2 regions of the Mesorhizobium sp. M0833 genome follow, and region 2 is predicted to be linked to the other one. Evidence: riboswitches for the same ligand, from Rfam matches in the RefSeq annotation. Region 2 holds a riboswitch; the other holds the start of a gene.
The links. Region 2 has a riboswitch for thiamine pyrophosphate ahead of thiB (thiamine ABC transporter substrate binding subunit). Riboswitches for the same ligand answer to the same signal wherever they lie in the genome.
Positions count from the first base shown of each region.

Region 1 (6,040 bases), on a different contig from region 2:
ATATCCCGACGTGCGGCTGGCGAACCGGTCGAGCTCGCCAGTATCACGCAGCGCGGCCACGACCAACGTTCCGGCACGTATCACCTGACCCGGTAGCACCGCATCCCACCAGTCGGCAGCATCGCGTCCGAGATCCAGCACCGGCTGCTCGGCGCTTTCACGCTCGCACCATGGCGCGAGCATACCACCGGCGAACCACGACGCATTGCCCTCGATGGCAGGCCTTGTCTCGGCAACGGTGGTCGCCGCGCCGCGTGCGGCGAGCTCGAAGGCGGCGGTGAGGCCGGCAACGCCGGCCCCTTTGACCAGCACCCTCATGATGGCGCACGCGCCTGTGGCATGGCCGGTGCGCGGGTCTCGTCAGCCGGTATGTAGAGATCGCCGCCCTCGCGGTATTTCGCCGCCATCGCCGCCATGCCCTCCTTCTGCGCCTCGGCGCGGATGTCGTGGGAGATACGCATCGAGCAGAATTTCGGCCCGCACATCGAGCAGAAATGCGCCAGCTTGTGCGCCTCCTTGGGCAAGGTCTGATCGTGGAAGGACCGCGCGGTTTCGGGATCGAGCGACAGGTTGAACTGGTCCTCCCAGCGGAATTCGAAGCGCGCGCGGGAAAGGGCATCATCCCTGACTTTCGCCGCCGGATGACCTTTTGCCAGGTCGGCGGCATGGGCAGCTATCTTGTAGGTGATCACGCCGATCTTGACGTCGTTGCGATCGGGAAGGCCGAGATGCTCCTTGGGCGTGACGTAGCAGAGCATGGCGGTGCCGAACCAACCGATCATCGCCGCGCCGATGCCTGAGGTGATGTGGTCGTAGCCCGGTGCGATGTCGGTCGTCAGCGGCCCAAGCGTATAGAAGGGCGCCTCGCCGCAGACTTCGAGCTGCTTGTCCATGTTCTCCTTGATCTTGTGCATGGGAACATGGCCCGGCCCCTCGATCATGACCTGGCAATCCTTGGCCCAGGCGATCTTTGTCAACTCGCCGAGCGTTTCCAGTTCGGCGAATTGTGCTGCGTCATTGGCGTCGGCGATCGAGCCGGGACGAAGGCCGTCGCCCAGCGAAAAGGACACGTCATAGCCGCGGCAAATGTCGCAGATCTCGGCGAAATGTTCGTAGAGGAAGCTTTCCCGGTGATGGTGCAGGCACCATCTGGCCATGATCGAGCCACCGCGCGAGACGATGCCCGTGACCCGGTCAACGGTCAGCGGGATGTAGTGCAGCCGCACGCCCGCATGGATGGTGAAATAGTCGACGCCCTGTTCGGCCTGCTCGATCAGCGTGTCGCGGTAGACCTCCCAGGTCAGATCCTCGGCAATGCCGCCAACCTTCTCGAGCGCCTGGTAGAGCGGCACCGTGCCGATCGGCACCGGCGAGTTGCGCACGATCCAGTCGCGGATGTTGTGGATGTTGCGGCCGGTCGACAGGTCCATCACCGTATCGGCGCCCCAGCGGATCGCCCACACCATCTTTTCGACCTCTTCGGCCATGGACGAGGTGACGGCGGAGTTACCGATATTGGCGTTGATCTTGACCAGGAAATTGCGACCGATGATCATCGGTTCGCTCTCGGGATGGTTGATGTTGGCGGGAATGATTGCGCGTCCGCGCGCCACCTCCTCTCGGACGAATTCCGGCGTCACGAAATCGGGCAGCGTCGCGCCGAAAGCCTCGCCGTCACGCTCAAGCTTGCCATGCAGGATCTCTCGACCAAGGTTCTCGCGGATGGCGACGAACTCCATTTCGGGCGTGATGATGCCGGCGCGCGCATAGGCAAGCTGTGTCACCGCCTTGCCGACCCTGGCCCTGAGTGGCCGGTTGCGAATGGGAAATTCTGGCGTCAGGCGTTCGCCCGTAGCGAACCCGTTGTCCTCCGGCCGGACATGGCGCCCGTCACAGGCCTCGACATCACCGCGCGCCAAAATCCATTCGTGGCGAAGTCGGGCTAGGCCTTTTTCGATGCTGGTTTCGACAGCCGGGTCGGTATAAGGGCCGGACGGATCGTAGACGGTGACGGGCGGCTCGCCGGCCGTCGGATGGACGGAGATTTCGCGCATCGGCACCCTGATCTGTGGGTGGATGGTGCCGCGCTTGTGGATTTTCCGTGAGGCAGGCAGCGGTCCCGTTGAGACGGCTGGGGTGAGGGCATTCATCTTGAGGCTCCTTTGCTCATGCATTGGAGACCCAGTTCTGTGCCGGAAGGATGAAAAGACGCTTTGGTTGACCTGCCGAAACAGGACCTGGGGCGTAAACTCCCGCAAAGCGCTTGCACCGTCCCTACGCCAGTATGAACTGGATCAGGTTCAACGGGTCACTGCGCCGCGAAAGCCAGCAGTATCTCAGCCCCTTGCCGGGACCCCCCTGGTGAATGCCTCAGGTTGAACGGGCCGGCGTCGATTTGTCAAGCGCATTTGGGCCGAGGCCGTGATCGGCGGTCGGTCAGACGGTGCGGAAAAAACTCGACAAACCAAGAGTTGGTGACGAAGGCCGGGATAAGGATCGCAACCGTTGGCCTGAAGATCCTTGTGAAGGTTACGCCTTCACTTGCCACCAAAGGTTTGCGCGTAGATGGCCTCGATTCTCCCTGCCTCCTCATTGGTCAGCGCGGCGAATTCCTTTTCGCATGCGCGATTGGACAGATGGCCACCATTCTGGTGAAGGAAACGGAAGAGCAGGTCCGTCAGCCGCTCGGGCATGTCGATAGAGGCGTCCACCTGCCGCCGAAATTGGTCATAGCGCTGCAAAAAAGCGGTTTCCTCCGGAAGGTCCCGTTCGATCGTCCGCTGAACGCAGGCATAGAGGAATTCGGCGTGTGGGGTTGCATCGAAGAAACGGTAGAAATCACCGGTGTCATTCAGAACCCGGACGTTGAATTCGGGCGTCGGTTCCCATTCAACCAACGGCAGAAGGCGTTGCGAATAGCTCTCGAGCACGCCCCTGTACTCGTTGATCTTGTCCTGGATCGCCGCTGAGACGGGAAAGACCACTCCCGGCGGATTGAAACCGTGCATGGCAAGAACGTGGTGGATTAGGTAGCGGTGAATGCGGCCGTTTCCGTCCTCGAACGGGTGGATGTAGACAAAGCCGAAGGCGAGAATTGCGGCGGCTATAACTGCATCAAGGTTTTGCGCCGCGCCTTGATCGAAGGCCACCATTCCATCAATTAGCTGCGGCAGGTCCTCGGGCCGAGCGCTGATATGATCGGGCAGGGGCATGCGGTTGTCTCGGTCATGCCCACCGACGAATCCTCCTTCTTTTTGGAAGCCCAGTCTGACGAAACGGGCGTCGCCGAGTACAATTCTTTGCAGACGCAGCAGCTCATCGCGATCTATTGGCCGGCGGCCGGCTTCGCCGATCGCGCGGCCCCAGCGTTGGATGCGATCTTGCGGCGGCCGCTCGCCCTCGATCGCGTAACTTGATCGCGAGTCTTTGAGCAAAAGAAAGGCGGCGGTCCGAGCAAGGACGTCGCGCGGCACGTCCGCTACGATTGCCTCCGCGCGCCTCGATAGTTCAAGGCCGATGAATTTTTCGAGAATCTTGGTGCGGAACACCAGAGGGCAGAACTCACGCGTGCCGGGGAGATTGTCCCTTACACGGTAGCGCGAAGCGGTCTTCTCGCGTCCGGGCCACTGCAGCTCAGGATCGACAACCGGAACGTATCGTCCGGCATCCGCGTCCGGCAGATCGATGCGCGCGCCCCTCAGCCATTCATATAAAAACCAGATGCGGCGGGCATAACTGCCGGTCCGACTTTCACGGACCAGCGCCTCGATCGGCGCGGGACCGGTCACTTGGAACAGCCGCTTGAGGACGGCAAGGTCCAGTCCCTCGTACTTGAGCGCGAAGGTCAGGTGACCTTCGAGGGTAGGATTTGGGGCATGGCGGGGAGTCATGATCCGCCAGCCATCCCGTTCGGTAATGCGATGATGCTCGCCAGTAGCGAACAACGTGCGGGGCAAGGGCACGGCGAGCCTGTAGGCTCCTATCAGGGCGCTGTACCCGGCCGGGGTGGCCCTTTCAGGAAGGCGGATTTCCTGAAAAACAGTAACAGGACCTGAAAATTGGTGCTGTTGCGCCGCAGGCATGAAAAGCGAAGCCTTCTATCGAATTTTGGTCAGTTCCGCAAAACTCTGAAAAATGATCCTATTCCATGAAAATTGATGCCACAAGGCCACTTTTTCCGAAAAACGATTCTAACACATTGCTGAAGTCGACAAAGTAACAATTCCGCCACCGGCCGATATTTTGCACCAGTGGCAAAGCAAAAGACGCGCACACCCGTGGCATTGATGGCTTCGGCGAAGAAATGATGGGTGGTGTCGGCTTCGAGCCGAATGTCTCTCCAGCCAGATGGAAGGCGCTTATCTGCCTGCGGCCGTCCGCAAGCAGGCGGTAAATACGGACGCCGCCCAACTCGACCTGATAGAAGGCTCCGGCTTTTTCACCTTGGGCATAGATTTCCGAACCGGAGGGAAAGAAGCTGACCGGCTGTAGCGGTGTCGGATCGAATGCTGCAGGCAGGCTCGACTGCAAAGAGTGTGACGGCAGCGAAATTCTGGAGGTGGATTGGGCGTGCATGGCTGTTTTCCCGGTTGGTCCGTGACACGGCAATCGCGCGATTCCGCAGGCCGCGAAATTCGGTTATGTCCCTCCGGGAAATTACCTAGCGCAGAGGCGCTAGCGGTCTGGCCCAATGCTGCGCAGGATCGTCAGGCCGTTGGGAGCAATGCAGAACGGTTTTCGGGGTACCATGCACGATCCGGGAGAGAAGAGGGCGCCGGATTGACACCATCCAAATACACCGACCGATCCTGTCGCTCAGGGAAATTGAGGCGCCGACCTCAACCAGGAATGCTGCAATCTTTTTGCCATCACAAACGCCATGCCATCCACACTCCCCATCTGAGTCGGTCAGTGGTGCATCTTTGGCCTACTACCCCGACACGATCGAGACCGTGCTTTCCGGCGACCAACGCAGCACGACATCCTGACCTTCCGGCAGCCTGACGGCACCGGTGTTCAGCACAATCACCTTGAGCGTCTGGCCAGCACGCTCGACAAAGTAGGTGCTGCTATTTCCGGCGAAGATGCGCTTCGACACCTGGCCTCGCAGCACATTCGCATTGGCCGCATCCGTAGCCTCGGCATCATCAGTGAAGATGCGGATGCGTTCGGGCCGTACGGCGCAACTGGCCTTTGCGCCAGGGGCAAGGTTGGCGCCAGATCCAGCGAAAATCGCTGTGCCGTCCGGCAGCCGGATGCCGTTGCCTGTGCTCTCGCCACGAAAAATGTTGGCATCGCCGAGGAAGGTGGCGGCGAACTCGCTCTTCGGCCGATTGTAGATCTCCTCGGGCGGGCCTTCCTGCACCAGCTTGCCGTCTCGCAGAATGCCGACGCGGTCGCTCATCGTCAGCGCTTCTTCCTGGTCGTGGGTGACGAAGATTGTGGTAATGCCGATCTCGCGTTGGATGCGCTTGAGCTCGAGCTGCATTCCGACGCGCAGCGCTTTGTCGAGAGCGCCGAGCGGCTCGTCGAGCAGAAGTACACGCGGCTTGGTGATGATGGCGCGAGCGAGCGCCACCCGTTGGCGCTGGCCGCCGGAGAGCTGGTGTGGCCGGCGACCACCGAGCTTGCCGAGTTGCACGAGGTCGAGCGCCCCCTGCACCTCGGCAGCAATCACTGCCTTGGGCTCGCCGCGCACGGACAAGCCGAAGGCGACATTGTCGGCGACGCTCATATTGGGAAACAGCGCGTAGTTCTGGAACACCATGCCGATGCGCCGTTTTTCGACCGGCACCCGCTCGACGCTCTCGCCTCCGATCGCAATGCGGCCAGAGTCGGGAAAGTCGAAGCCGGCGATCTGGCGCAGCAGCGTGGTCTTGCCGCTGCCGGAGGGACCGAGCAGGGCGTAGAAGCCGCCGTCGGCAAAATCGATGGAGACATCGTCCAGCGCCTTGTGCGCGCCAAAACTGCGCGACACATTCGATACCTGCACGCCCGCCATTATTTCTCTCCGCCGAATTTGAAGAAACGCGCCGTGAGC
Region 1 is NZ_JAMYOQ010000046.1:19,339-25,378, forward strand. Features, by position in the region: gene thiO (glycine oxidase ThiO) at 1-318, opposite strand, end outside; gene thiC (phosphomethylpyrimidine synthase ThiC) at 315-2,150, opposite strand; TPP riboswitch at 2,254-2,370, opposite strand; gene NKH98_RS30505 (Fic family protein) at 2,538-4,082, opposite strand; partial or broken gene NKH98_RS30510 (cyclic nucleotide-binding domain-containing protein) at 4,247-4,575, opposite strand; gene NKH98_RS30515 (ABC transporter ATP-binding protein) at 4,931-6,001, opposite strand; gene NKH98_RS30520 (ABC transporter permease) at 6,001-6,040, opposite strand, start outside.
Region 1: another riboswitch for thiamine pyrophosphate. It lies ahead of thiC (phosphomethylpyrimidine synthase ThiC); the one in region 2 lies ahead of thiB (thiamine ABC transporter substrate binding subunit).

Region 2 (6,040 bases):
AAAAATCGGCGGCGGCGCCGGTCGCGGCAACCGTGCCACCGTCCAGGAAAACCATGTTTTGGCCGATACGGCGCGCATCGTCCGGCTGGTGCGTGACGAATAGCACCGTCATGCGCTGCTCCGAATGGACGTCGGCCACCAGGTCGAGCATGTCGTCGCGCAGTGCCGGTCCGAGCGAAGCGAACGGCTCGTCGAGCAAGAGTACCGGCCGGTCGCGCACTAAAACCCGGGCGAGCGCGACGCGCTGCCGCTCGCCGCCGGAGAGTTCGCGCGGCAGTCGGCTTTCCTTGCCGGCCAGGCCGACGCGCTTCAGCGCTGCGGCGATTGCGGCGCGGTCAGCCTCGCTCAGCCTGAGCGAAGGCGAGCGGCCGAGCCCGACATTCTGCTCGAGGGACAGATGGGCAAACAGGTTGTTTTCCTGGAACACCATCGATACCGGCCGCGCTGATGGCGGCGCGGTGCTGACGTCGGCGCCGCCGATGAGCACGCGGCCTGACCGTGGCGCCTCGAAACCGGCCACCAGATTAAGCAGTGTCGACTTTCCCGAACCGCTCGGCCCCATGATGGCGGTGATTTCCGACGCCGGGAAATCGACATCGAATATAAGCGGCGTTTCACCATAGCTGAACGAGACATTATCGAGCCGCACGGCCGCGCCTTTTTCCACCGAAATGGACCGTTCCGGGCTGATCGGCATCATGTTTTCTCCCTCCTTCCCATCCAGTCCGCGGTCAGCACCAGCGCCAGGCAGACAAGGCCGAGCAGCAGCGCCAGCCCGGCCGCATCCTCGGTGCGGTAACTGCCCATGCGGGCCAGCAGCAGGTAGGGCAAGGTTTGCACGGAATCGCTGCCGAACAGCGCAATGACGCCAAGATCGCCGAGCGACAGCGCCATGGCGAAAGCGAAGCCGGTGGCGAGCGGCCGCCGCAGCGACGGCCAGTCGACCAGCCGCAACCGGTTCCAGCCCGAGATGCCAAGCTGTGCGCAAAGCCGTTCGTGGCGTTCGCTCGCCGCGTCATAGGCAGGGCGGATGGCGCGGATGGCGAACGGCATCGCCATCACCGCATTGACCGCAACGACCATGACAGGGGCGATCGCAAAGACATCGCTGACGGTGCGCAGGAAGAGGAACCAGCCGGCGCCGATGACGATGGGCGGCACCACCAGGACGAACCCCGCACCGGTGTCGGCCAGATGTTCGAGCACCGTCCGCCCGCCTGTCCGCCGGGTGAGCGCCAGCGCCCGGCGCGCCATGACCAGCGACAGCGACAGCGCCAGGGAGAGCAGCGCCGATAAGACGGACAGCGCGGCACTGGTCGCCGTCGCTTGCCGCACCGCGCTCTCGCCGGCAAGGCGGCCGAGATCGGCGCCAAGCCCGGCCGCCAGCGTGGCCGCCATCGGCCCGGCGACAAAGAACAGTGCCAGCCCGATCACCAGCGCGTTCAGCACGGTCTCGGCCGCACCGGCTGAAAAATACCGGCGCGGCGCCACCGGCAGATTGGCGTCGCCGGTCATATTGGCGCCAAGCCGCGTCAAGGCCAGCACGACCACGAAGGTCAGGGCAATCTGCAGCAGGGTCAGCGTCACAGCCCGCGCCGGGTCGAAGTCGAAACGCAGCGCCTGGTAGATGGCAACCTCCAGCGTCGTCGCGCTGGGTCCGCCGCCGAGCGTAAGCACGATGGTGAAGGAGGTGATGCACAGCATGAAAACGAGCCCGGCAACGCCCGGCAAGGCCGCACGCAGCGGCGGCGATTCGATCAGCCGGAAGGCCGGCACAGCACCCATGCCAAGCTGGCCCGCCAGCCGCCATTGGTCGGCCGGCACGGTCTGCAACGCCTCCAGGAACAGCCGCGTCGCCAGCGGCAGGTTGAAGAAGACATGGGCGACGAGTATGCCCGACAGGCCATAGATGCCGGGCCAGCTCTGGCCGCCTAGCGCGCCCAGCGTGCCGGCAAAATAGCCGGCGCGGCCATAGAGCGCCAAGACACCGAGTGCGGCAACAATGGCCGGCAGCGCCAGTGGCACGGCGAAAAGCTGCAGGATAAAGCCTCGCCCGAAAAACTGTGGATGCCGCGACAGGGCACGCGCGACGAACAGCGCTGGCGCGACGGAGAGCAGGGTCGACAGCAGAGCCTGCCAGAGCGTGAAACGGACGATACGCAAGAGATACGAATCGAAGGCGGAGGCGACACCGGACGGGTCACGTGTGGCTTCGACGACGAGCCCGGTGAATGCACCGCCGATCAGCAACGCGATGGCGGCGAGCGCGACGATGCCGGCGGTGATGCGGGAGTCAGATGATGGTGCGCGTTGCACGCTAGACCACCAGATTCGAGATTCTTAGTGAGGATTGCGTTCCTTCGCGCCCCCCTCTGTCCTGCCGGACATCTCCCCCACAAGGGGGGAGATCGGACGGCACGGCGGCTTTCGCCAGTCGCCGATGTTGCTGGAATGAGCGGAGCGCTGAAACTGCCAATCTCACCCCTTGTGGGGGAGATGTCCGGCAGGACAGAGGGGGGCGCCGTAGAGCGATCATCTTCGATCAATCGGCCAAAGCTACTTGCTCATCGCCGCCAGCCACTCATCGACCCAGGCCTTGCGGTGGGCCGCGACGTCCTCCGGGCTGAACAGCAAGGTCTTGGTCGGTTTGACAAGCTTGTCGAACGCCGGATTGAGCGGCTTGTCGGTCTTGCCGGCCGGGAACATCCAGTTGGTTTCGGGAATGACATCCTGGAATTTCGGTCCGGTCATGAAGGCGATGAACTTTTCCGCCAGCGGGTTCTTCGCGCCCTTGGTGGTGATCCCCGCAACTTCGATCTGCAGGTATTCGCCTTCCTCGAAGGACGCCGCCTGGTAGCGCTCGGTGTTTTCGGCGACCATGTGGTAGGCCGGCGACGTGGTATACGACAGCACCATCGGCGCCTCGCCCTTGGTGAACAGACCGTAGGCCTCGCTCCAGCCTGGCGTCACCGTCAGCACCTTTGCCTTGAGCTTGGCCCAGGCTTCGGGCGCCTTGTCGCCATAGACCGACTTGACCCACAACAGCAGGCCAAGGCCCGGCGTCGAGGTGCGCGGGTCCTGGATGACGATCTTCTCTCCGGCATCGCCCTCGACCAATTCCCTGAGGCTGTTCGGCGGGTTCTTCAGTTTTTCGGTATCGTAGACGACGGCGAAATAGCCATAGTCGAACGGCACGAAAATATCGTCGCGCCAGTCGCCCGGCACGCTGACATCCGATATGGTGCCATGCGGCGAAAACAGGCCGGTTGCCTTGGCGTCCGCCGTCAAATTGGTATCGAGGCCAAGCACGATATCGGCCTTGGTGGCGGCCCCTTCCAGCTTCACACGGTTGAGCAGCGCCACGCCGTCAGCGACCGAGACGAATTCGATGACGCAACTGCACTCGGCCTCGAAGGCCTTCTTCACCGCCGGTCCCGGACCCCAATCGGCGGTGAAGCTTTCATAGGTATAGATGGTCAGTCTATCCTGTGCCGATGCCTGCCCTGGCAGGGCGAGCGCGGATGCCGCAAGCAGGACAATCGGGACAAGAGAGTGGAAAAAACTGCGCATCGGCGCCTCCTTCGTTCGCGTTGAAAGGAATTGAGGCGTCGGGCTGTCCGAAACGTCTAATCCCTCCGCCGGTACAAACCGGATCAGGTTCAGCGGGTTGGCAGTCTTGCCTCTCAGCCGGTCCGCGAAGATCGCGTCCGGCACCCCGTTAGAGCGTCTCGACACATAGGCCCGGCCGAAGTGCCGCGCAAGCGGAAGTTTGCCGGGCATCCAAAGCCCAGCCTTCCGTTTCGTCTGCCGTTTCATCTTCCGTTTCATTCTTCCGTTTCTGGGGCAGGGCTGGTAAGGGCCACGAGATATGAGCAAATTCACCATCCTGCTTGGCGGCGATCTCATCCGCACGCCGCTGCTCGACCGCCAGGTCGAAGGCTCGCGCGTCATCGCTGCGGATGCCGGCATCGGCCATGCCCGTATGCTGGGCCTGAGGCCGGAACTCTGGGTCGGCGATTTCGATTCCGTGCCTGCCGAGTTGCCGGAGGATCTGGCCGCTGTGCCACGGCAGGTGTTTTCCGCCGAAAAGGACAAGACCGACGGTGAACTCGCTATCGCCGCCGCGCTCGAACGCGGCGCGACCAGCCTTGTGCTCGCAGGTGCTTTCGGCGGCAAACGCACCGATCACATCTTCCTGCATCTGGCGCTGAGCGTCCGGCTGGCGGAAGGCGGGACGGACGTGCTTTTGACCAGCGGCGCACAGGAAGGCATTCCCTTGCTGCCCGGAAAGACTGGCTTCGACTATGCCGACGGCACGCTGTTTTCGGTGCTCGGCTTCTCCGATCTCGCCGGCCTGAGCGTCACCGGTGCCAAATGGCCGCTCGACCATGTCGAGGTTGCGTTCGGCTCGTCGCTGACCATTTCCAACGAGGTCAGGGGCCGGTTGGAAATCGCGCTGGCCAGCGGCCGCGCGCTGCTGCTCGCGCATCCTTTTCCCTTACCTGAAAGCTGACATGGCACCGCCGCTTCTCAATCTCGACGGGATAAAGCTGACCTTTGGCGGCACGCCGCTGCTCGACGGTGCCGCCCTGACGGCCTCAGCTGGCGACAAGATCGCCCTGGTCGGCCGCAACGGTTCGGGCAAGTCGACGCTGCTCAAGATCGCCGCCGGGCTGATCGAGCCGCAGGACGGTGAAGTCTTCCGCCAGCCTTCGGCAACCGTGCGCTACTTGCCGCAAATGCCCGACATGGAAGGTTTTGCGACCGTCCGCGCCTATGTCGAGGCGGGGCTCGGGCCCGCCGACGATCCCTATCGCGCCACCTATCTGATGGAGCATCTCGGCCTGACCGGCGAAGAACGGCCGAACGACCTCTCCGGCGGCGAGGCGAGGCGTGCGGCACTCGCCCGCGTCATGGCGCCGGAGCCCGACATTCTCCTCCTCGATGAGCCGACAAACCATCTTGACCTGTCGGTCATCGAATGGCTGGAGGAGGAGCTTGCCCGCACCTCCTCGGCACTGGTCGTCATCTCGCATGACCGCCGTTTTCTCGAGCGCGTGTCACGCGCCACAATCTGGCTCGACCGCGGCCAGACCCGCCGTCTCGACAAGGGCTTTGGCTGTTTCGAGGAATGGCGCGACACGGTGCTGGAGGAGGAAGAGCGCGAGCAGCACAAGCTCGGTCGCCAGATCGTGCGCGAGGAGCACTGGCTGCGCTATGGCGTGACAGCGCGGCGCAAGCGCAACATGCGCCGGCTCGGTGAGTTGCAGACCATGCGCCAGCGCTTTCGCGGTCATCGCGGCGCCGAGGGTGCGGCGACGATGACAGCCAGCGACGCCGCCGAATCCGGCAAGCTGGTGATAGAGGCCAGGAACATCGAGAAGAGCTTTGGCGATCTGATCGTGGTCAAGGGATTTTCGACCCGCATCCAGCGCGGCGATCGCGTTGGCTTGGTCGGGCCGAACGGCGCTGGCAAGACGACGCTGTTGAAGATGCTGACCGGCGAATTGAAGCCGGACGCAGGCACGGTGCGGCTCGGCACCAATCTGGAGATCGCCACACTCGACCAGAAGCGCGAGGCCGTCGACCCGCAGGAGACACTGGCGCAGTATCTCACCGACGGTCGCGGCGAGAACCTCGTCATCAATGGCGAACAGCGCCACGTCGTCTCTTACATGAAAGACTTCCTGTTCAAGCCGGAACAGGCGCGCACGCCGGTGCGCGAGCTTTCGGGCGGCGAGCGGGCACGGCTGATTCTCGCCCGCGTTTTGGCGCGGCCGGCAAACCTGCTTGTGCTCGACGAGCCGACCAACGACCTCGACATGGAGACACTGGAGTTGCTGCAGGAATTGGTCGCCGGCTTTGCCGGCACGGTGATCCTGGTCAGCCACGATCGCGATTTCCTCGACCGCACCGTGACCAGCATCATCGCGCCGGATGGTGACGGCCGCTGGATCGAATATGCCGGCGGCTATTCCGACATGCTGGCGCAGCGCGGCGGCACCAGGCTGGACGACCGCAAGGCGCGGCCGAAGGCAGA
Region 2 is NZ_JAMYOQ010000002.1:124,887-130,926, forward strand. Features, by position in the region: gene thiQ (thiamine ABC transporter ATP-binding protein) at 1-700, opposite strand, end outside; gene thiP (thiamine/thiamine pyrophosphate ABC transporter permease) at 697-2,316, opposite strand; gene thiB (thiamine ABC transporter substrate binding subunit) at 2,557-3,570, opposite strand; TPP riboswitch at 3,614-3,728, opposite strand; gene NKH98_RS02765 (thiamine diphosphokinase) at 3,869-4,513, shown strand; gene NKH98_RS02770 (ABC-F family ATP-binding cassette domain-containing protein) at 4,515-6,040, shown strand, end outside.